DNA from 4 places in the Oryzomicrobium sp. genome. Region 4 is predicted to be linked to each of the others. Evidence: riboswitches for the same ligand, from Rfam matches in the RefSeq annotation. Region 4 holds a riboswitch; each other region holds the start of a gene.
What was found. A riboswitch is a leader RNA that binds a small molecule or an ion and turns the genes downstream of it on or off. The one in region 4 is predicted to bind cobalamin.
Positions count from the first base shown of each region.

Region 1: linked by a shared signal. The riboswitch ahead of V7Z98_RS03695 (TonB-dependent receptor) and the one ahead of V7Z98_RS11095 (TonB-dependent receptor) in region 4 are both predicted to bind cobalamin.
Region 2: linked by a shared signal. The riboswitch ahead of V7Z98_RS13980 (ribonucleoside-diphosphate reductase subunit alpha) and the one ahead of V7Z98_RS11095 (TonB-dependent receptor) in region 4 are both predicted to bind cobalamin.
Region 3: linked by a shared signal. The riboswitch ahead of V7Z98_RS00495 (TonB-dependent receptor) and the one ahead of V7Z98_RS11095 (TonB-dependent receptor) in region 4 are both predicted to bind cobalamin.

Region 1 is NZ_DAISLS010000003.1:133,343-138,368, forward strand. Features, by position in the region: gene V7Z98_RS03685 (cell division protein ZapA) at 1-285, opposite strand, end outside; gene V7Z98_RS03690 (hypothetical protein) at 422-622, opposite strand; cobalamin riboswitch at 795-1,017, shown strand; gene V7Z98_RS03695 (TonB-dependent receptor) at 1,155-3,131, shown strand; gene V7Z98_RS03700 (FecCD family ABC transporter permease) at 3,174-4,151, shown strand; gene V7Z98_RS03705 (ABC transporter ATP-binding protein) at 4,148-4,933, shown strand; gene cobO (cob(I)yrinic acid a,c-diamide adenosyltransferase) at 4,993-5,026, shown strand, end outside.
Region 2 is NZ_DAISLS010000013.1:109,822-114,847, forward strand. Features, by position in the region: gene V7Z98_RS13970 (hypothetical protein) at 1-378, opposite strand, end outside; gene V7Z98_RS13975 (glycosyltransferase) at 381-2,030, opposite strand; cobalamin riboswitch at 2,529-2,755, shown strand; gene V7Z98_RS13980 (ribonucleoside-diphosphate reductase subunit alpha) at 2,950-5,026, shown strand, end outside.
Region 3 is NZ_DAISLS010000001.1:102,272-107,297, forward strand. Features, by position in the region: gene V7Z98_RS00475 (cobalamin biosynthesis central domain-containing protein) at 1-714, shown strand, start outside; gene V7Z98_RS00480 (cobalamin biosynthesis protein) at 711-1,127, shown strand; gene cobJ (precorrin-3B C(17)-methyltransferase) at 1,169-2,176, shown strand; gene V7Z98_RS00490 ((2Fe-2S) ferredoxin domain-containing protein) at 2,173-2,526, shown strand; cobalamin riboswitch at 2,615-2,873, shown strand; gene V7Z98_RS00495 (TonB-dependent receptor) at 3,027-5,026, shown strand, end outside.
Region 4 is NZ_DAISLS010000010.1:90,270-95,295, reverse strand. Features, by position in the region: gene V7Z98_RS11100 (hypothetical protein) at 1-204, opposite strand, end outside; gene V7Z98_RS11095 (TonB-dependent receptor) at 310-2,676, opposite strand; cobalamin riboswitch at 2,848-3,092, opposite strand; gene hemF (oxygen-dependent coproporphyrinogen oxidase) at 3,311-4,216, opposite strand; gene purD (phosphoribosylamine--glycine ligase) at 4,296-5,026, opposite strand, start outside.

The DNA.
Region 1 (5,026 bases), on a different contig from region 4:
TTCGCTCCCCTCGCCGACCGCGGCGAAAACCGCGCCGGGCGCCGCTTCCGGCGCGCTCGGGCGGCGGCGCAGGGACAGCAGTTCGTGGGCCAGGTTGAGGGCGGCCATCACCGCCACCCGCTCGGCGCCGCCGGAGCGGCTGCGGGCAGTGATCTCCTTGACCTGCTCGTCCACCAGGGCGACGGCGGCGAGCAGGGCCTCCCGCTCGTCGGGCGGGCAGGCGACCCGGTATTCCCGGCCGAGGAGTTGCACGTCGAGGAAATTGGACTCGGCGCTCATGGTCATGGACCTTTGCTGGCTAGTTCGAGGGGGAAGGGTGGAGTACGGAAATTCGGGAATGCGCAGAGCGGCTCGGAGCCCGGCAGTCGCAAGCGGATCACGGATCGCGCCGCAAGACCCGCGCACCGGCACCGCCGGCGGCTTACTTGCCGTCCTCGGGTACCCGGGCGAGCAGGCCTTCCACCCGCGTCCGGGCCGCCGCCATGCGGGCGGCCAGATCGGCGTTGCGCGCTTCCGCCGCCGCCAGCTGCGCCTTGAGGGCGGCGTTCTCGCCGCGCAGGGCCTGACACAGGCCGACCACTTGGTCGACCTTGCTTTCGAGGGTGGCGAGGTGGTTCTCCATGGCGCGCACTATAGAGGCGCAATCTCTTCCCGGTCAAGGAGTAAGCGTCGGATTTGAAGGTGTTTTGTGGCTTCGCGCCGCCGCCCCGCGCCTTGCTCCCGCCCCCTCCGGCGGGGTATTCTCCGCCCTCGCCGTCGCCCCGCAACCGGCTGCCACGCCCTTGCTAACGACGACGATTTTTTCCTTGCCAGGTGCCGCAGGCGAATCCTTCGCCGCGGTTAAACGGGAAACAGGTGCGTCCGACCCCAGGTCGGCAAGGCCTGTGCTGCCCCCGCAACGGTAAGCGAGCAGTCGCCCCACACAGCCACTGGGTTCATCGCCTGGGAAGGCGGGGCGGCGCGCCGGAGGATTCCGGCCTCGCGAGCCCGGATACCGGCCTGCCGGGAACACCAGCGGAAGTGCTGCGGGAGGCGGCATGGCGCGTGGACTCCCGCCCTGCCGGCCGGTCCTGCGCCGGCGACTCCCTTGCGCTGATCAAGAACGGCCACGGCCTGCGGGGACGCATGTGCGTGGCGACAAAGGGAGTCTCACCATGTCCAGTCCCATCCTCCGGGCCGCCATTTGCGCCCTTCCCGCCAGCCTGAGCCTGATCGCCGGCACCGTCCGGGCCGATGACGAAATCCTCTCCCCCGTGGTAGTCACCGCCACCCGCTTCGCCACGCCGGACCCGCGCATTCCCGCTAACATCAGCGTCATCACCAAGGAAGACATCCGCAACACCCCGGGCCTGAGCCTGCCCGACGTGCTGGCCACCCGGGCGGGGGTCAATGTAGTTCCTCTTTATGGCCCTTTAGGTATTGATGCCACAGTGGATATTGGTGGCTTTGGCGCCACGGCCACCAGCAACACCCTGATTCTGGTCGATGGCCAGCGCATCAATCCTCTGGACTCAGGCAGCATCGTCTGGTCCGCGATTCCCCTTGCCAGCATCGAACGCATCGAGATCATGCGGGGCTCAGGCACCGTGCTTTATGGCGACGGCGCCAGCGGCGGCGTCATCAATATCATCACCGACAAATCGGGCAAGCCGGGTGGCTCGGTGACCGCCACCCTGGGCAGCTACAACTTCCGCGGCCTGGATGCCAGCGTCGCCACCGGTAACGACCGCGCTTACTTCAACCTGTTCGCCCGCTATGCCGACACGGACGGTTACCGCCACAACAACTGGCAGGACCAGCAGACGGCCAGCGGCCGGGCCGGATTGAAGCTGGAACGAGGTGAAATCTTCACTGACTACGCCGTCTACAAAGAGGCATCCGGCCTGCCTGGCAACCTGCTGAGCGCGGGGTATCGGACCAATCCGCGCAACGCCACAACGCCTAACGACAATCAATTCCGCGACGGCTACCGACTCCGGCCCGGATTCAGCTACGGGCTGACCGATGCGCTCACCCTCGAAGGTGAAGTCTCTGTCGAACAGCAAAACCTGCATTCGAACTACTACGCCAGCAATTACATCAGCGACCGCAACCGCGACATGGTGTCGTTCACCCCGCGCCTGCGCTGGCGCCACGGCTTAGGTCGCCTGGACAGTGAAACCGTTGTCGGCATGGATTATTACGATGGCAAGGTAGGCGCCCAGAACCAGGGGGGGCCCAATCAGAATGCCCGCCAGACCAGCACGGCCTTCTATTTCCAGAACAGCACCGATCTGATTTCGCGCCTCAGCCTCACCTTGGGCGGCAGAACCCAACGCGTGCGTCAATCGGCAAGCCAGGACGCCTATCCGGCCTGGTTCCAGCCGGCCGTGAACGGCTCGGCCACCCGCACCCGCAACGCCTACGACATTGGTCTGGCCTACGCCGGCGACGGTTGGCGCGTCTATGGCAAGACCGGCACCACCTTCCGCTTTGCCAACCTGGACGAACTGTTCGGCTACGACAACGTGCTGCTTCGCCCTGTCTTTGCCGGCAACCTGCGCCCCCAGCACGGCACGATCCAGGAGGTTGGCGGCAGCCTCAAATCCGGTGCCTGGAGCGGCCGCCTGTCCCTCTCCCGTCTCGATCTGACCGATGAAATCGGCTACGACGCCGGCACGGGCGCCAACGCCAACTTCTCACCCACCCGGCGTGACAGCGCCAACCTGGAAGTGGAATGGCAGGCCACCGAGCGCTGGTCCAGCCGCCTAGCCTACTCCTATCTGGATGCCACTTTCCGCAGCGGCTCTTACGCCGGAAAAACCGTGCCCCTGGCCGCCCGCGACCAGGCATCCCTGCAAGTGACGTGGAAGGGCGGACAGATCGGCACCTATACTGCGGCAGCGCGCTACGTGGGCGACCGCCCCTATGGCAGCGATTTCACTAACACCCAGAGCCGCCTGGCAGGCTACACCACCCTGGACCTGCAAGGCGCCTGGAAGATCGATCGCTGGACGGTCACCGCCAAGCTGCTCAACGCGCTGGACAAGAAGTACGCGCCGTTCGCGGGCTACTCTTCATTCAAGCACGACACCTACTACTACCCCGCCGACGGCCGCACCGCCTACGTCTCGGCCCGCTACGACTTCTAGTCCGGGGCATAATCCGCGCTGCCCGAGCCAATCCCCTCCCCCATGCCCACCCGCCGTCGCGCCCTGGTCGCCCTCGCCTTTCTGATCCTGCTCGCCCTGGCCAGCTTCGCCGTGGCCCTGGCGGCGGGCAGCATCGCGGTGGACCGGGCCGACGTGCTGGCGGCGCTGACCGGGGGGGATTCGCCGGGGGCGGAGATCGTGCGCGCCCTGCGCCTGCCCAGGGCGGTGGCCGGGTTTGCCTGCGGCGGATTGCTCGCCCTGGCCGGGGCGCTGATGCAGGTGCTGTTGCGCAACCCCCTGGCCGATCCTTACGTGCTGGGCATTTCCGGCGGTGCCGGGGTCGGGGCCTTGCTGGCCATCCTGCTCGGGCTGTCGGTGTTCGGGCTGACCGGCTTCGCCTTCTGCGGTGCCATGGGCGCCATGTTGCTCGTCTTCGGCCTGGCCCGGGGTGACGGCAGCTGGACCCAGACCCGGCTGCTGCTCACCGGGGTGATCGTCGCTGCCGGCTGCGGCGCCCTGGTGGCGCTGATGCTCACCATCGCCCCCGAATCCAAGCTGCGCGGCATGCTCTTCTGGCTGATGGGCGATCTGGCCCAGGCCGCCCACCCCTGGCTGCCAGCAGTGGCCCTGCTGGTCTGCCTGGCCGCCGCCCTGCCCTTCGCCCGGGAACTCAACCTGCTCGCCCGGGGCCTGCTCCAGGCCCAGGCCATGGGCGTGTCGGTGCCCACGGTGCGCCGTCTGATCTACGCCGTGGCCTCCCTGGCCACCGCCGTGGCCGTCACCTCGGCCGGCTCCATCGGCTTCGTCGGACTGGTGGTGCCCCACCTCACCCGGCTGGCCCTGGGCAACGATCAGCGCCTGCTGCTGCCCGCCTCGGCCCTGGCCGGCGGCAGCCTGCTGCTGCTGGCCGACACCGCCGCCCGCACCATGGTAGCGCCGCTGCAACTGCCGGTGGGGGTGCTCACCGCCCTGATCGGCGTGCCGGTGTTCCTCTTCCTTCTGACCAGGCAGCCGAAATGAGTGCCAACGCCTCGGCGCCCCCCCTGCTGGAAACCCGCGGGCTGACCGTGACCGTCGGCGGCCACACCGTCACCGCCGGCCTCGACCTAACCCTTTCGGCTGGCGAACGGCTGGCCATCCTCGGCCGCAACGGCGCCGGCAAATCGACCCTGCTGGCGACCCTGGCCGGGCTGCGCGCGCCGAGCGCCGGCGAGGTGCGCCTGGCCGGTCGTCCTTATCCGGACCTGTCGGCCCGGGACGCGGCCCTGGTCCGCGGCTGGCTGGCCCAGACCGCCCCGGACCCCTTCGCCACCACCGTGCTGGAAACGGCCCTGGCCGGCCGCCACCCCCACCTGGGGCGCTGGGAGTGGGAATCCGCCGAGGACGCCCGGCTGGCCCGGGCTGCCCTGGCCCAGGTCGGCCTGGCCGGTTTCGAGGCGCGCCAGGTGGCCACCCTGTCCGGCGGCGAGCGCCAGCGCCTCGGCCTGGCCACCCTGCTCACCCAGGCCCCGTCCCTGTACCTGCTCGACGAGCCCCTGGCCCACCTGGACCTCAACCATCAGATCGCCAGCCTGGAGCTGCTTGCCCGCCAGGCCGAGGCCGGCGCGGCGACGGTGCTGGTGCTGCACGACCCGGGCCTGGCGGCGCGCTACTGCGACCGGGTGGTGCTGGTGTTCGGCGACGGCACCGTGGCTCAGGGCCCCTGCGACCAGGTTCTGACCGCCCGCACCCTGTCTTGCCTGTACGGCTACCCGCTCAAGGAGCTGGCCGACGGCGGCCGACGCTGGTTCGTGCCGGCCTGACTTTCTTCCCCCAAGACCCAGAGCGGCCCGAGCCGCCGACCCACGCCCCGAGGACCCCCATGAGCGACACCCCCGCCCCCATCGACGATTCCG
Region 2 (5,026 bases), on a different contig from region 4:
CTCGCCGGAAAAGATGTGGTCGTTGGGCAACATCAGGTCGCCGGCCCCCAGGACCAGGCGGGTGGTTTCCCGGGCGTCGGCTTCCCGGCCTTGCAGGCGCGGGGCGCGGTCGGCCGGTACGGCGATCACCTGGGTGCCGTTGGACAGGGCGGCCTCCACCTGGGTCCCGTCAGTCCCGGCCCGGCCCAGGTAGGGGCGCAGCTGGGCATCGACGAAACGCTGGAAACCGGCGGCGAAGTGGCCGATGTGGCCGCCGTATTCGCGCACCACGTTGAGGGGCGCGGCGTCGCTCGGATGCAGCCATTCCAGGGCGGCCGGGGCGAGCGGCAGCAGGAACAGGACGGCGCAGCTGAGCGCCAGAAGCAGCAACCCGATCATGATCAGCCCACGGAGCCCGTCTGGTGGTGCGGCGTGGCTCCGGCCGGCAGATGCACGGGGACGGGGGTGGCCCCCGGCTGGCGGTAGCGCACGGTCTTGTCCCACACCAGGCTGCGGCGCAGCAACCAGTCGAAGAAGAACTGGTTCCAGGTGGCCCGGGCGATCGACAACAGGCTGATCAGGAAGCCGAACAGGTTGAGGGGCAGCAGGCGGATGCGGTTGCGGTTGCCGTCCAGGTGCACCGCCGCCGATATCTCGAAGTAGGCGGCGAAGTTGCCCAGGGCCCCGTAGCCCATCAGGGCGAACATGGCCAGGGCGCCGGACAGCCACTGGTTGGTGGTGCAGTAGAACAGGAAGATGGCCAGCATCCAGCCGAACAGCAGCAGGGGGGACATGGCATAGACCCCGAGCAGGAGCAGGCCGTCCATCCGCTCGGCGAAGCTCACGCCCCGGTTGAACAGCAGCCGCCCGGCGTAGCGTAGCGCCGCCTGGTTGTGGCCCTTGGCCCAGCGCATGATCTGGCGCACCCGCACCGGCCAGCTCTCGGGCACTTCCTCGTAGCACTCGGAACGGTTCTGGTAGACAGTCTTCCAACCCGACAGGAGCAGGCGGTAGGTCAGGTCGGTGTCCTCGGCCAGGGCGTCGTCGCGCCAGCCGCCGATGCCTTCCAGGGCGATGCGGCGCACCCCGCCCACGGTGCCGCCGTACTGGGGCACCATGCGCAGGTTCATGCGCGCCTGCTGGTCCACCTGGTAGCCGCCGGAGCGCTCCAGGTCGAGCAGGCGGGTGAGCAGGTTGCTGCCGGTGTTGAGGGGCACCACCCGGCCCATCACCGCGCCGGTCTCCGGATCGAGGAAGGGGGCCACCAGCTGCTTGATCAGGCCTTTCCCGGGCACGTAGTCGGCATCGAAGATGATGATGATGTCGCTCTCCACCAGTTCGGTGGCGTCCTTCAGCGCCGCCGACTTGCCCGGCTTGCCGCCGCTGCGGTGGAAGGGGGTGATGCGCCCCGGAAAGCGGACCACGTAGCTGTCGATGATCTCCCGGGTGCGGTCGGTGGAACGGTCGTTCACCGGCATCAGGCGGATGCGCTCGGGCGGATAGTCCACGTCGAGCAGGGCTTCCAGGGAGTTGGCGATCACCGCCTCTTCGTTGTGGGCGGCGATGAACACGGTCACCGTGGGCCAGTCCGCCGTGTCGATGTCCACGTAGGGGTGCCGCTGCCGGCCGAACAGCCGGTTGAAGGCGAAGTAGTAGTGGCGCAGGGTGTAGACGACGATCAGCGCCAGGACGAAGAACAGCAGCACCAGAGCCGTCACCGCCGTCTCGTTGGAAATCTGCGTCAGCCGGGAACTGACGAAGCCGGCATCCGGCGGCAGGGGTTGCCACTCGCTCACCGGCTTGATCCGCAGCACCGCCTCGGGAGGCACGGCATCGCCGTAGTAGGTGGGCGGCTCCGGCCGCACCGCGACGTCCAGGGGCACCACCGGCGCCGGAACCTCGCCACCCATGGCCTCGGCGGTGGCGCCACCAGCCGGCGCCTCGCCCACGCCCTCGCCTTCAGCCGCGCGCAGCTGGCCGGCGGCCAGCAGCAGCCCTCCTGCGACGAGGCAGGACAAAAACGGGCGCTTCAGGAAAGAAAAGGGGGACATGGGGCACGCCAACACTTGGGGAGTGGAACCCCAAGCTTAAGCGCCCCGAGCTCCTGGAAGGAATGAAATATTTTGCACAGCAGGCAATATTTTGGGCGAAATAAAAAACAACGTGTTTTTTCTCACAAAACATATAGCAAACCCCAGCAATCACAAGGGAATGCAAGCTTTTGACAGGCTCGAAGAAAAAATAAAAATTCTCTTTGGAAAATAACGCCATCACCCATAGGAGGGCTTTTCGGCACCCTTAGTTCCTAGCTTGAGGGGTTTCTTGGACAAATCGTGAGAAATGTCACCACCGACCAATTTGTATCAAATTGCTAACGATTCCCCTGCCATGGCAACACCGGCACAGCATCATCGCCCCCCAGGCCGCAACCATCCCAAAGACATTGCAACTTTTCATTCCGGCAAAAACAAACACAACATGTAGTAGAAGCACAATGCAAAAACACTAGATGTAGTGAAATTTCGTTGACGACGCCGTTTCCGGTCCGGTACATTGCAGACCATGATGGTTCCCCCTTCCGGGGGATGAAACGGGAATTCGGAGCGGTGGGCTGCGGCCCCTCGCGCAAGCCGAAGCTGCCCCCGCAACTGTGAGCGGAGAGCGTGCCCCGACGGCCACTGGAGCAAGATGCCTCCGGGAAGGCCGGGGCCGGCGCCAACCAGGCGCCACGCGACGACCTGCAAGCCAGGAGACCGGCCATCGCTGCAACGCCGCCTCACCGGAGTCGCCAGAATCACCATCGACTCACCGCCGGGCGGCAACGTTTTCACTTGGGGCGGGGCGCCCCGGGAAAGCGCGGCGGCCCCGGCGGGGCCGTCCGGCATGGGCGCATGGGTTCGGCCGCAACGGCCGCCAAGCACCGGCCTCCGCGCGCCCCCAGGCTCCCCGGCCCGTCACGGGGAGATCCGCATGCACCATCCTTCCAGCGCCATCGAGCAGGGCCACGGCCCGGCCACCAGCCCTTCCGCGCCCTTGCCCACCCTCGAAACCGGCGCCGAGCTGCCGGGCAGCCCGGCCTACACCCCGGGCCTGGGGGTGAGCGTCGACGCCCGCAGCTTCGAGGTGATCCGCCGCAACGGCGCGGTGGTGGCCTTCAACCCAGACAAGATCGCCGTGGCCCTGACCAAGGCCTTCCTCGCGGTGGAAGGCCACCAGGGCGCCACCTCGGCCCGCGTCCGCGACGTGGTGGGCGAACTCACTGCCACCGTGGTCCAGGCGCTCACCCGGCGCCTGCCCGGCGGCGGCACGGTGCACATCGAGGACATCCAGGACCAGGTGGAACTGGCCCTGATGCGTTCCGGCTCCCACGACGTGGCCCGGGCCTACGTGCTCTACCGGGAGAAACGGGCCGCCGAGCGGGCCGCGGCACGGGCGGCCCAGGCCACCGACGAGCGCGCCGACGAGCCGGTGCTGCATGTGGTGGACGGTGAGACCCGCCGCCCCCTGGACCGGGCCGCCCTGCTGGCCACGGTGCAGGAAGCCTGCGCCGGCCTGGCCGACGTTTCCGCCGAAACCGTGCTGGAACACGCCCTGCACAACCTCTACGACGGCGTGCCGGTGGTGGCGGTGCGCCAGTCCCTGGTGCTGGCCGCCCGCACCCTGATCGAGCGGGAGCCGGCCTACAGCAAGGTTTCCGCCCGGCTGCTGCTCGATTCGATCCGCGTCGAGGTGCTGGGCCAGCCCACCGCCCACGGCGCCATGACCGCCGGCTACGCCGAGTATTTCCCCCGGGCCATCCGCCGCGGCATCGCCGCCGAGCTGCTCGACCCGCGCCTGGCCGAATTCGACCTGGAGGTGCTGGGCCGCGCCCTGGTGGCCGACCGGGACCTGCAGTTCGACTACCTGGGCCTCCAGACCCTCTACGACCGCTACTTCCTGCACGAGGACGAGCAGCGCATCGAGCTGCCGCAAACCTTCTTCATGCGCGTGGCGATGGGCCTGGCCCTGAATGAGATCGACCGGGAAGCCCGGGCCATCGAGTTCTACAACCTGCTCTCGTCCTTCGACTTCATGAGCAGCACGCCGACCCTGTTCAACAGCGGCACCCGCCATTCCCAGCTGTCGTCCTGCTACCTGACCACCGTCTCCGACGACCTGGAAGGCATCTACCAGTCGGTCAAGGAAAACGCCCTGCTGCAAAAGTACGCCGGCGGCCTGGGCAACGACTGGACCCCGGTGCGGGCCCTGGGCAGCCGCATCAAGGGCACCAACGGCAAGAGCCAGGGGGTGATCCCCTTCCTCAAGGTGGTCAACGACACCGCCGTGGCGGTGAACCAGGGCGGCAAGCGCAAGGGGGCGGTGTGCGCCTACCTGGAGAGCTGGCACCTGGACATCGAGGAATTCCTCGAACTGCGCAAGAACACCGGCGACGAGCGCCGCCGCACCCACGACATGAACACGGCCAACTGGATTCCCGACCTGTTCATGCAGCGGGTGCTGGCCGGGGCCGACTGGACCCTGTTCTCCCCCAGCGACACGCCCGACCTGCACGACAAGTACGGCAAGGCCTTCGAAGCCGCCTACACCGCCTACGAGGCCAAGGCCGACCGGGGCGAGATCAAGCTGTTCAAGCGCATTCCCGCCGTGCAGCTGTGGCGCAAGATGCTGACCATGCTGTTCGAGACCGGCCATCCCTGGATCACCTTCAAGGACGCCTGCAACCTGCGCTCGCCCCAGCAGCACGTGGGCACCGTGCATAGCTCCAACCTGTGCACCGAGATCACCCTCAACACCTCCGACACCGAGACCGCGGTGTGCAACCTGGGCTCGGTGAACCTGCCGGCCCACCTGGTGCAGGTGGACGGCCAGTGGACCCTGGATCAGGCCAAGCTCAAGCGCACCATCCGCACCGCCATGCGCCTGCTCGACAACGTGGTGGACATCAACTTCTACGCCACCCCCAAGGCGCGCAACGCCAACGTGCGGCACCGCCCGGTGGGCCTGGGCATCATGGGCTTCTCCAACTGCCTCCAGGAAATGGGCCTGC
Region 3 (5,026 bases), on a different contig from region 4:
ATCGCCCTGGCGGGCAAGGTGGTAGCGGCCCTGCCCGGCGCCCACCTGTTTGCCCCGGAAAAATTCCGGGCCGAGGCGGAAGCCGCTGCTCCCGGTGTCGCCTCCTGCTACAGCGGCAAGACCGGCGACCAGATTCCCGCCCTTTTCGCCAACTTCGACGGCATCGTCGCCATCGTCTCCCTGGGCGCCCTGGTGCGCCTCATCGCCCCCCACCTCAAGGACAAGGAACAGGACCCGGGCGTGGTGGTGGTGGACGAGGCCGGCCGCTTTGCCATCCCCATGCTCTCCGGCCACCTGGGCGGCGCCAACGCCCTGGCCGGCATCCTGGCCGCAAACCTGGGCGCCACGCCGGTGCTCACGACCGCCTCCGATTCCCGCCAGACCCTGGGCGTGGACCTGCTGGGACGGGAACTGGGCTGGACCTTCGAGGCCAGCCACGACGAAGTGGTGAAAGCCAGCGCCGCCGTGGTAAACGACGAGCCGGTGGCCCTGGTGCAGGAAGCCGGCAGCCCCGACTGGTGGCCCCGCCACGCCAACGGCCGCAGCGGCCCGGTGCCCGCCAACATCAAACGGTTCAGCCGCCTGGAAGACGTGAATCTCGACGCCGTCGCCGCCGTGCTGTGGATCAGCCACCGTACCCTGCCGCCGCAACTGGCGCCCCGCCTGGCGGGCCGCCTGGTCACCTACCGGCCGCCCGTGGAGCAAGGCGTTTGAGCGACGAATACCAGGCCAGCCGGAAAGTGGCCCTGGGCCTTGGCTGCGACCGGGGCACCCCGGAAGCCACCATTGCCCAGGCGGTGCAGGAGGCCCTGGCCGCCGCCGGCCTCGCCCCTGAACAGGTGGCGGCGGGCGCCAGCATCACCTTGAAGGCGGACGAGGTGGGGCTGCTCGGTTTTGCCGAGCGTTTCGGCCTCACCCTCGCCTTCTACCCGCCGGAAGTGCTGGCCACCGTGCCCGTGCCCAACCCGTCGGAGACGGTACGCAAATACACCGGCACCCCTTCCGTCTCGGAGGCTGCCGCCCTGCTGGCCGCCGGCACCGACATGAGCCGGCTGCTGATCGAAAAACACAAGCTGCGGGGCCCGGACGGGCGCAATGCCACCGTCTCCATCGCCCTGCTGCCCTGAGCCCGACAACTGCATTCACTGAAATTCCGAGGAGCGACTTCATGAGCGAAATTCAAACAAGCGGCAACACCGACGCCCCGGCCAAGACCGGCAAGATCATGCTGGTGGGCCTGGGCCCCGGCGCCGTGGACCACATGACCGGCCGCGCCCGGGCCGCCATCGCCGAAGCCGATACCATCATCGGCTACGTCACCTACGTGCGCCTGGTGGCTGACCTGATCGACGGCAAGGAAGTGATCAAGAAGTCCATGACCGAGGAGCTGGACCGGGCCATCGAAGCCCTGGACCGGGCCAAGCAGGGCAAGAAGGTGGCGTTGATCTCCTCCGGCGACGCCGGCGTGTACGGCATGGCCGGCCCCACCTTCGAGGTGCTGTTCCAGGCCGGCTGGACGCCCGATTCCGACATCGAGGTGGAAATCGTCCCCGGCGCTTCGGCGCTCAACACCTGCGCCGCCCTCGTTGGCGCCCCCCTGACCCACGATTTCTGCGCCATTTCCCTCTCGGACCTGCTCACCCCCTGGCCCACCATCGCCCGCCGCCTGGACGCCGTGGCCTACGCCGACTTCGTGGTGGCCCTCTACAACCCCAAGAGCGGCCGCCGCACCCGCCAGATTCAGGAAGCCCAGCGCATCTTCCTGCGCCACCGCGACCCGAACACCCCGGTGGCCATCGTCAAGAGCGCCTTCCGTCCCAAGCAGCGCCTGGAATTCACCACCCTGGAAAAGATGGCCGAGGCCGACATCGGCATGCTGTCCACCGTGCTCATCGGCAACTCCAACACCTTCTTCCGCGGCGGCCTGATGGTCACGCCCCGGGGCTACGCCAACAAGTACGCGGTGGAAGACGGCGAGCGCGCCACCAAGGACGGCGAGAAGGCCGGCCGGTCCCTGTCCACCGGCCTCAACGGCTGGCTGGAAGCCATTCGCGAGAGCGGCAAGAGCGCCGCCGAGCTGGCCCGCGAGTACCGTCTGCCCGAGGACTACATTGCTTCCGCCCTGGCTGCCGGCCCGGAAGAGGACGTCGCCGAAAGCGCCGAGGCCGAGGCATGAGCGAGGCGGTCAAACCCAAGATCGGGGCCTACCGGCGCCACCTGCTGGTATGCACCGGCCCCCGCTGCACCGAGAACGGCGAGGGCCAGGCCCTTTTCGACAGCCTGGGCGACAAGCTCAAGGCCGCCGGCCTGACCGAGGGCGATCTGCGGGTGAAGCGCTCCCGGGTCAATTGCTTCGCCGCCTGCAAGGGCGGCCCGGTGATGTGCGTGCAGCCCGACGGCACCTGGTACTACAACGTTACCGCCGCAAACATGGACCGCATCGTCGCCGAGCATCTGCGGGATGGCCGGCCCGTGGCCGATCTGGTGTTCCATCAGGGGCCCGGCGACTGCGCGGATGCGGAGTGATCGGTCTCAATAAACGTTGAAAAACGGCGCGGCGGCCCGGCCCGAGGCCGCCGATTGCCGCCGCAGTGCGCAGCAAATACCCCATCGGGCAAACAACAAACCAGCAGGTGCCCGCGGCAACGCGGGTGAAACGGGAACAGGGTGCGCGGCGAGCTCCTCGCCGCCAAGCCCTGGCTGCCCCCGCAACGGTAAGCGAGTGCGGAACGGTCATGCCCCTTCCTCCCCGGAAGGCGCAGCCACTGTGGTCATCGGGTTTGTCGGAGCAATGCTCCGCCAGGCTCGCCCCATGGGAAGGCGATCGTTCAAGACCCGCAAGCCCGGAGACCGGCCTGCTGCAATCCAGAGCGCCTTGGGAAGGGCGCCGAACCATGCGACCGGCTGCGGGGATGCAGACGAAAGCGCGACGACGCAGGGATATGTCGAGGTGCAGGTGGGTCAAGGCCCGCCACTCGCCTCCGCGCGCTTCCGTCATCGGCCGGGTCGCCGAACGGGAGTCTTTCATGAAGCATCGCCACACAGCCGGGCGCACCCGCCTCCGGCTCAACCGCTGGTCATGGCTGCTGGCCGCCCTGCCCTTCCAGGCCATGGGCGCCGAAACCCTGGGCGAAGTCACCGTCCAGGCCAGCAAGCAGGCCCTGGTCGGCATCGCCGACACCGCCAGCGAAGGCAGCGTCAGCGCCGAACAACTGGCCAACCGGCCTCTGCTGCGCCCGGCCGAGGTGCTCGAAGCCGTGCCGGGGCTGATCGTCACCCAGCATTCCGGCGACGGCAAGGCCAACCAGTACTTTCTGCGCGGCTTCAACCTGGACCACGGCAGCGACTTTGCCACCAGCGTCCTGGGTATGCCGGTGAACATGGTCAGCCATGCCCACGGCCAGGGCTACATGGACCTCAACTTCCTGATTCCCGAGCTGGTCAGCGGCATCCAGTACCGCAAGGGAGTCTATGCGGTGGAGGACGGCGATTTTTCCGCCACCGGCTCGGCGCGCATCGACTATCAGCGTGCCCTGCCGTCCAACTTCGTCGAGCTGGGCGCCGGCCAGAACGGCTACCGGCGCGCCCTGGGCGCCGCCAGCATGCCCTTGGGTGGGCTGACTTTCCTCGGTGCCGTGGAGGCATCGAGCAACAACGGTCCCTGGGAGCAGCCCGAGCACCTGGGCCGCACCAACGCCGTGCTGCGCCTGTCGTCCGGCACCGCCCGGGACGGTTACTCGATCTCGGCCCTGGCCTACGAGGCCCGCTGGACCGCCACCGAGCACGTGCCGGAACGGGCCATCGCCAGCGGCGAGATCGGCCGCTACGGCGCCCTGTCGCCCAAGGACGGCGGCAGCACCCACCGCTATAGCCTGTCCGGCGAATGGGCCGCCAGCGGCAGCCAGTTCGGTGTGGACACCGCCACCCAGGCCAGCGTGTACGTCATCGACTACGGCCTCAACCTGTTCAGCAGCCCTTCCGGCTTCATCAACGGCCCCCAGGGCGACCAGCACGAGCAGGCCGACCGGCGCACCGTGTGGGGCGGCCAGGCCAGCCGCAGCTGGTTCCTCGGCCCCCGGCTGCTGGATTCGGAACTGGTGCTGGGCGGCCAACTGCGCCGCGACGAGATCGGCAGCGTCGGCCTCTACGACACCGTGCTGCGCCAGCGCACCGATACTGTCCGGGAAGACCGCATCCGCCAGACCGCCACGGCGCTCTACACGGCGCTGAAGACTCCCTGGCTGCCCTGGCTGCGTTCCACCCTGGGCCTGCGCCACGACCAGATCCGCGCCGAGGTGACGCCCCTGGCCGGCGTCTTCAACATGGACAACGGCGGCAGCGCCACGGGCCGCCAGACCAGCCCCAAGCTCGGCGTGGCCTTCGGCCCCTTCTCCGGCACCGAGTACTACGCCAACTGGGGCCGGGGCTTCCACAGCAACGACGCCCGGGGCGCCACGGCCCGGGTCAATCCCAAGGACGGCACGCCGGTGGACGCGGTGCCCCTGATGGTGCGCACCCAGGGCAGCGAGATCGGGGTGCGCACCACCCTGTTGCCGGGCTGGCAATCCACCCTGGCCGTGTGGCGCATGGACCTGGATTCGGAGCTGGTGTTCGTCGGCGACGAGGGCGTCACCGAGCCCCGGGGCGCCTCGCGCCGCCATGGGCTGGAATGGTCGAACAGCGTCGCCCTGGGCCGGGGTTTCCTGCTCGACGCCGACCTGGCCCTGTCCCAGGCCCGCTTCAAGACGCCGGTCAACGGCGGCGACCGGGTGCCCAACGCCATTCCGCGCACCGCATCCGTGGCCCTGAGCTACGACCAGGGCGGCCCCTGGTCCGGCGGCCTGCGCCTGCGCTACCTGGGGGCCTACGATCTGGAGGAGACGGGCCAGGAGAAATCGTCCCCGTTCTGGATGGCCAACCTGCGGCTCGGCTACCGCTTCGACCGGCGGGTCCAGCTGACCCTGGACGTGCTCAACCTGTTCGACCGCAAGGCCAACGACATCGAGTACTGGGGCGGGGCCTGCAC
Region 4 (5,026 bases):
GTCGGTCACCGCGATGCGCAGGGTGCCGCCCCCGTCGGCGAACCCTTCCACCTTGGGGTCGCCGTTCAGGTCGGTTTTTTTCAGGTCAGGCAGCGGGGTCACCGTGCTCCCGTTGTCGACGATGCGCCCCGCCATGCCATGCCCGACGGGCGGGGTCTGGTTGTCGTAGTAATACACGCTGTAAGCGGTGAAAGTCGTTGCCATCGTGTTGCTCCTTCAATGAAGAAACGCAAGAGCCCACTTGCGCGGCAGCGCCGCCCGGCGGGGTTCGTGACCGGTGCTGCGGATGCATGTCCCGCTGTGCGCCGGTCAGAAGGTGTAGGCCAGGGTGGTGTAGAAGGTTCGGCCTTGCTGCGGATAGCCGACGTTGGACTTCACCTCGCGCAGCTCGGAGTACACCGAACCCCACGTCCCGCCCATGATGGCGCAGTCGGTGCCCGGGTCGCCGGTGATGACGGGGGCGCTGGGGGTGCACCCGTAGCGGTTATAGGGGACCGCCGTGACGCGGCCACCGGCCGTCTGCCTCGGTCCGGCATCGAAGAGGTCGATCACCCCGGCGGACAGGCGCCAACCCTTGTCGATCTTGTAGTGCGCCCCCAGGTCGAAGGTGGTCAGGGAGTTTTCCCAGGAGGTAACGTCGGTGTAGGTGCGGCCGGTGTGCTTGCCCTCGACGTAGGTGGTCAGGCGCCCCCCGAGGAAATGGAGATTGAGTCGCGCATTGGCCACGAGCAGGGGCGTGTACAGGGTGTGCACCGTCTTGCCGGGAAAGCGCTCCGTGCCGCTCGTCCCGCCGTTGTAGTACCAACCGCCGTTAACGTAGCGCCCCTCCTGCTGCGTCACCGCGAATTGCAGGTCGGCCCGGTCGCTCCAGGCCAGCTTGCCTTCCAGCTCCACCCCCTGGGTCAGGGTGTCGCCGGAGTTGATGTACTTGGCCGCAAGCGGCGTCGCGTACAGGGTGATGGCGTTGTCGGCCTCGCGCTGGAAATAGGTGAGGCGGAAGCCCCCGCGCAGCTTTTCGCCCAGGCGGCCGTCCCAACCAAAACCGAAGTCGCCGTTGCGCCCGGTTTCCGGCTTCAACTGGATGGCCCGGCCGTTGCTGTCGGCCCCCGGCACGTAGCCGATGCCGTTACCGTAGATTTCGTAGAAATTGGGGTAACGGATGTAATTGCCGTAGTTGCCGAACACCTGCCAGCCGCTGGTGAAATGCTTCTTCACGCTCAGGCTGCCGGTGGGCTCCCAGTCGTATTGCCCGGCGGGGCCGGCCAGGGGCGACCAGCGGCTGCCGATGACCGGGCCTTCGAGCTTTTCCAGGCGGCCGATGGGCGTGACCTGCAGGTTGCCCAGGGCGGCGACGGTAACCGTGTCCTGGACTTGCAGGTTGGTCTTGATGCGGCGGAATTCGGGGATGAAGTCGGAGGCCGGCGTGCGGCCGCTGATGTCCGAAAACAGGGTTTCCCAATAACGCTCGGCGTGGATCTCGAACAGGTGGGAAAAGGCGCCGCCATCGCCGAAGGCGTAGGTGGCGTCGCCGGCGATGCCGTAGCGTTTGGTCCGGTAGTCGGTCCAGCGCTCACCGATATAGTTGGTGGCCGGATTGAAGTCCAGGTTGCGGAACGTCTGGTTTTTGTCCAACCAGGTGAGGTTGAGGCTGAGGCCCAGATTGCCGAAGTTGTCCCGCCAGCCCGCCAGTCCCTCCTGCTGCTCGATCCGCTGCTGGCGGCGCTGGCGATAAAACGTGTCCACCCAGGGCAGATCCGTGGTTTGCGCGCCGATTCCGGACGACGCGGTCAATACCACGGCGGGCAGATAGCGCTCCATGTCGGTCTGGGCGAACTTGAGGACGAAGCGCTCGTCCTGCCATTTGAGCAGGACGTTCTGCTTCTCGGATTTGTTGTTCATGCGCCGGCGCTCTTCTGGAATCGTCCGGCCCGTCTTGATGTCGGTCGTTCTGTCGCCGGAATCGGCGAGATACGAAACCCCGTCGCCGAACACCAGGTTCTTGAGCCCGCCGACCGCGTAGTTCTTGTACTTGAAATCGCCATCGCTGCGGTCGTTGTCCAGGCCGATCAGCAGGTTGCCGCCCAGCAGCGGCACATTCAGGTTGGCGCTCTGCTGCGCGCCGCCGAAGGACCGGGCGCCGACCGAAACGCTGCCGCTGAACCCCGCGGGTTTCTTGGTGACGATGTTGATGGCCCCGCCGATCGGCGCGCCGGAAAAGCGGGCCGGCGTAGTGCCGCGATAGACCTCGACCCGCTCCACGTTGCTGATCGGCAGGGTGGACAGGTCCGCTGCCGTTTCGCTGGCGGTATTGAGCGGCACCCCGTCGATGTAGATGTTGACCTGGCTGGGGGCGCTGCCGCGGATGGTGGCGGTGGTGTAGCTGCCGCTGCCCGACACGCGGCGCACATAGACGCCGGGAATCTGGTCGAGCAGTTCGGGGATGGATTTGTGCTCGCCCTTGACGTCGTCCGGGTAGGCCACGGACACCACCCCGGGCGACAGCTCCTCGCGCAGGTCGATGCGGCTGCCGGTGACCCGGATGGGGGCCAGGGCGGTCTCGGTGCCGGAGGCAGAATCGGAATCGGCGGCCAGGGCGGCAGCCGGGATCAAGGCGGCAGCGCACAGCAGGGCGTTGGCGGTGCGCGGCGCGCAGCGGAATAAGGCAGGTGGACGCATGTCTCCCCCGTCGACTGGTTGCGACAAGGCGAGGGCATGCCGTCACGAACGGTCGGTGGCGCGGGAGGAGGCACGAAGGACGTCTGCCGCGCGAACCGATGCGGCCCTCGCCGCTTCGTTCGTCGCTCAGACGGAAGGACACCGTGCCTCGGCCATCCCCTGGGCCAAAGCAAGAGCGACCAGACGCCGGCAGGTCTCCTGGCTCGCGGGTCAAGACTCGAAGTGCGGCCTTCCCAGGCAATCCGTGAGGCATGGATTGGGCCCAGTGGCGGCGGAGCGGGGCGATTCCCGTCCGCGTGCGCTTCTCGTTCGCCGCTTACAGTTGCAGGGACAGCTGCGGAATTGGGCGGAAAAACCGCCTGCACCGCATTCCCGTTTTAAGCCTCTGGCGAGGCACCGGCGCGATCTGTCGGCCGCACCGCTCGGGCACGACCGCGAGGGGCGAGTATAGCAGCGTCATCACCCCAGTCCAGACCGATCGCATATGACAGGGCGCAGCACCCCCAAGGGGACCGGGCCAAAAGCCAAGCGGGGCGCGGGGTTCCGGACATGCCACCTGGAACTCCGCGCCCCGCCTTGGTTTCAGCGACGCCTCCCTGGAGAGCGCCTATCGGCGCGGCTCCGGGGAAATACCTCACGCCCAGTCGCGGGGACGGAGGAACTCGTCGTAGAGCTTCGCTTCCGGACTGCCCGGCTCCGGGTGCCAGTCGTAGCGCCACTTCACCACCGGCGGCAGGGACATCAGGATCGACTCGGTGCGGCCGCCGGATTGCAGGCCGAACAGGGTGCCCCGGTCGAACACCAGGTTGAATTCCACGTAGCGGCCGCGCCGGTAGGCCTGGAAGTCCCGCTCCCGCTCGCCGTAGGGCGTGTCGCGGCGCGCATCCAGCACCGGCAGGTAGGCCGGCACGAAGGCGTCGCCCACCGCCTGAGTGAGGGCGAAAGCCTGCTCGAAGGGCACCAGCCCGTCGGCCCCCAGATCGTCGAAGAACACGCCGCCCACGCCGCGGGGCTCGTTGCGGTGCTTCAAGAAGAAGTACTCGTCGCACCAGGTCTTGTAGCGCGGATAGACGTCGGCGCCGAAGGGAGCCAGGGCCGCCTTGCAGGTACTGTGGAAGTGGCGCACGTCCTCTTCCCACGGGTAGTAGGGGGTCATGTCCATGCCGCCGCCGAACCACCACACCGGGGCCTCGCCGTCCTTCAAGGCGACGAAGGCGCGCACGTTCATGTGGGCGGTGGGGCAGTAGGGGTTGCGCGGGTGCAGCACCAGGGACACGCCCATGGCCTCGAAGCGCCGCCCGGCCAGCTCAGGGCGGTGGGCGGTGGCCGAAGCCGGCATGCGCGCTCCCATGACGTGGGAGAAATTGACGCCGCCGCGCTCGAAGAAGGCCCCCTCCTCGATCACCCGGGTCAGGCCGCCGCCGCCCTCGGGGCGCTCCCAGGCATCGGTCTTGAAGGCGTGGCCGTCGAAGGCTTCCAGGGCGGCGACGATGCGCGTCTGGAGGCCGGTGAAGTAGGCTTTGAGCTGGGGGATGTCCATGGAGGGGTCTCGCTGGGGATGGAAAAACGGGCGGTCATGGCCGCCCGTCGTTATGGTTATGGGTGCTGCTGGATGACGCTCAGCGCGCCACGGCCCGGTGGCCGATGTCGCGGCGGTACTGCATGCCGTCGAAGCGGATGGTGGCCACCGCGTCGTAGGCGGCCTGCTGGGCCAGCTTGACGTTCTCGCCCAGGGCGGTGACGCACAGCACCCGGCCGCCGGAGGCCACCACCCGGCCGTCCTGCTGCGCGGTGCCGGCGTGGAACACGTGGCACTCGGGAGAGGCGGCGTTGCCCTCGGGCAGGCCGACGATGATGTCGCCCTTGCGCGGGGTGTCCGGATAGTTGGCGGCGGCCAGCACCACGCCGAGGGCGACGCGGCGGTCCCACTCGGCCTCGATCTGGTCCAGGGTGCCGTTGGTGGCGTGTTCAAGCAGGGCCACCAGGTCGGACTTGAGGCGCATCATGATCGGCTGGGTTTCCGGGTCGCCCATGCGGCAGTTGAACTCCAGGGTCTTCACCCCGCCGTCCTTGCCGATCATCAACCCGGCGTAGAGGAAGCCGGTGAAGGGGATGCCGTCGGCCTCCATGCCGCGCACCGTGGGCAGGATGATCTCGCGCATCACCTTGGCGTGGATCTGTGGGGTGACCACCGGGGCCGGGGAATAGGCGCCCATGCCGCCGGTGTTGGGGCCGGTGTCGCCGTCGCCGATGCGCTTGTGGTCCTGGCTGGAGGCCAGGGCCAGCACGTTCTTGCCGTCCACCATGACGATGAAGCTGGCTTCCTCGCCGTCGAGGAAGTCCTCGATCA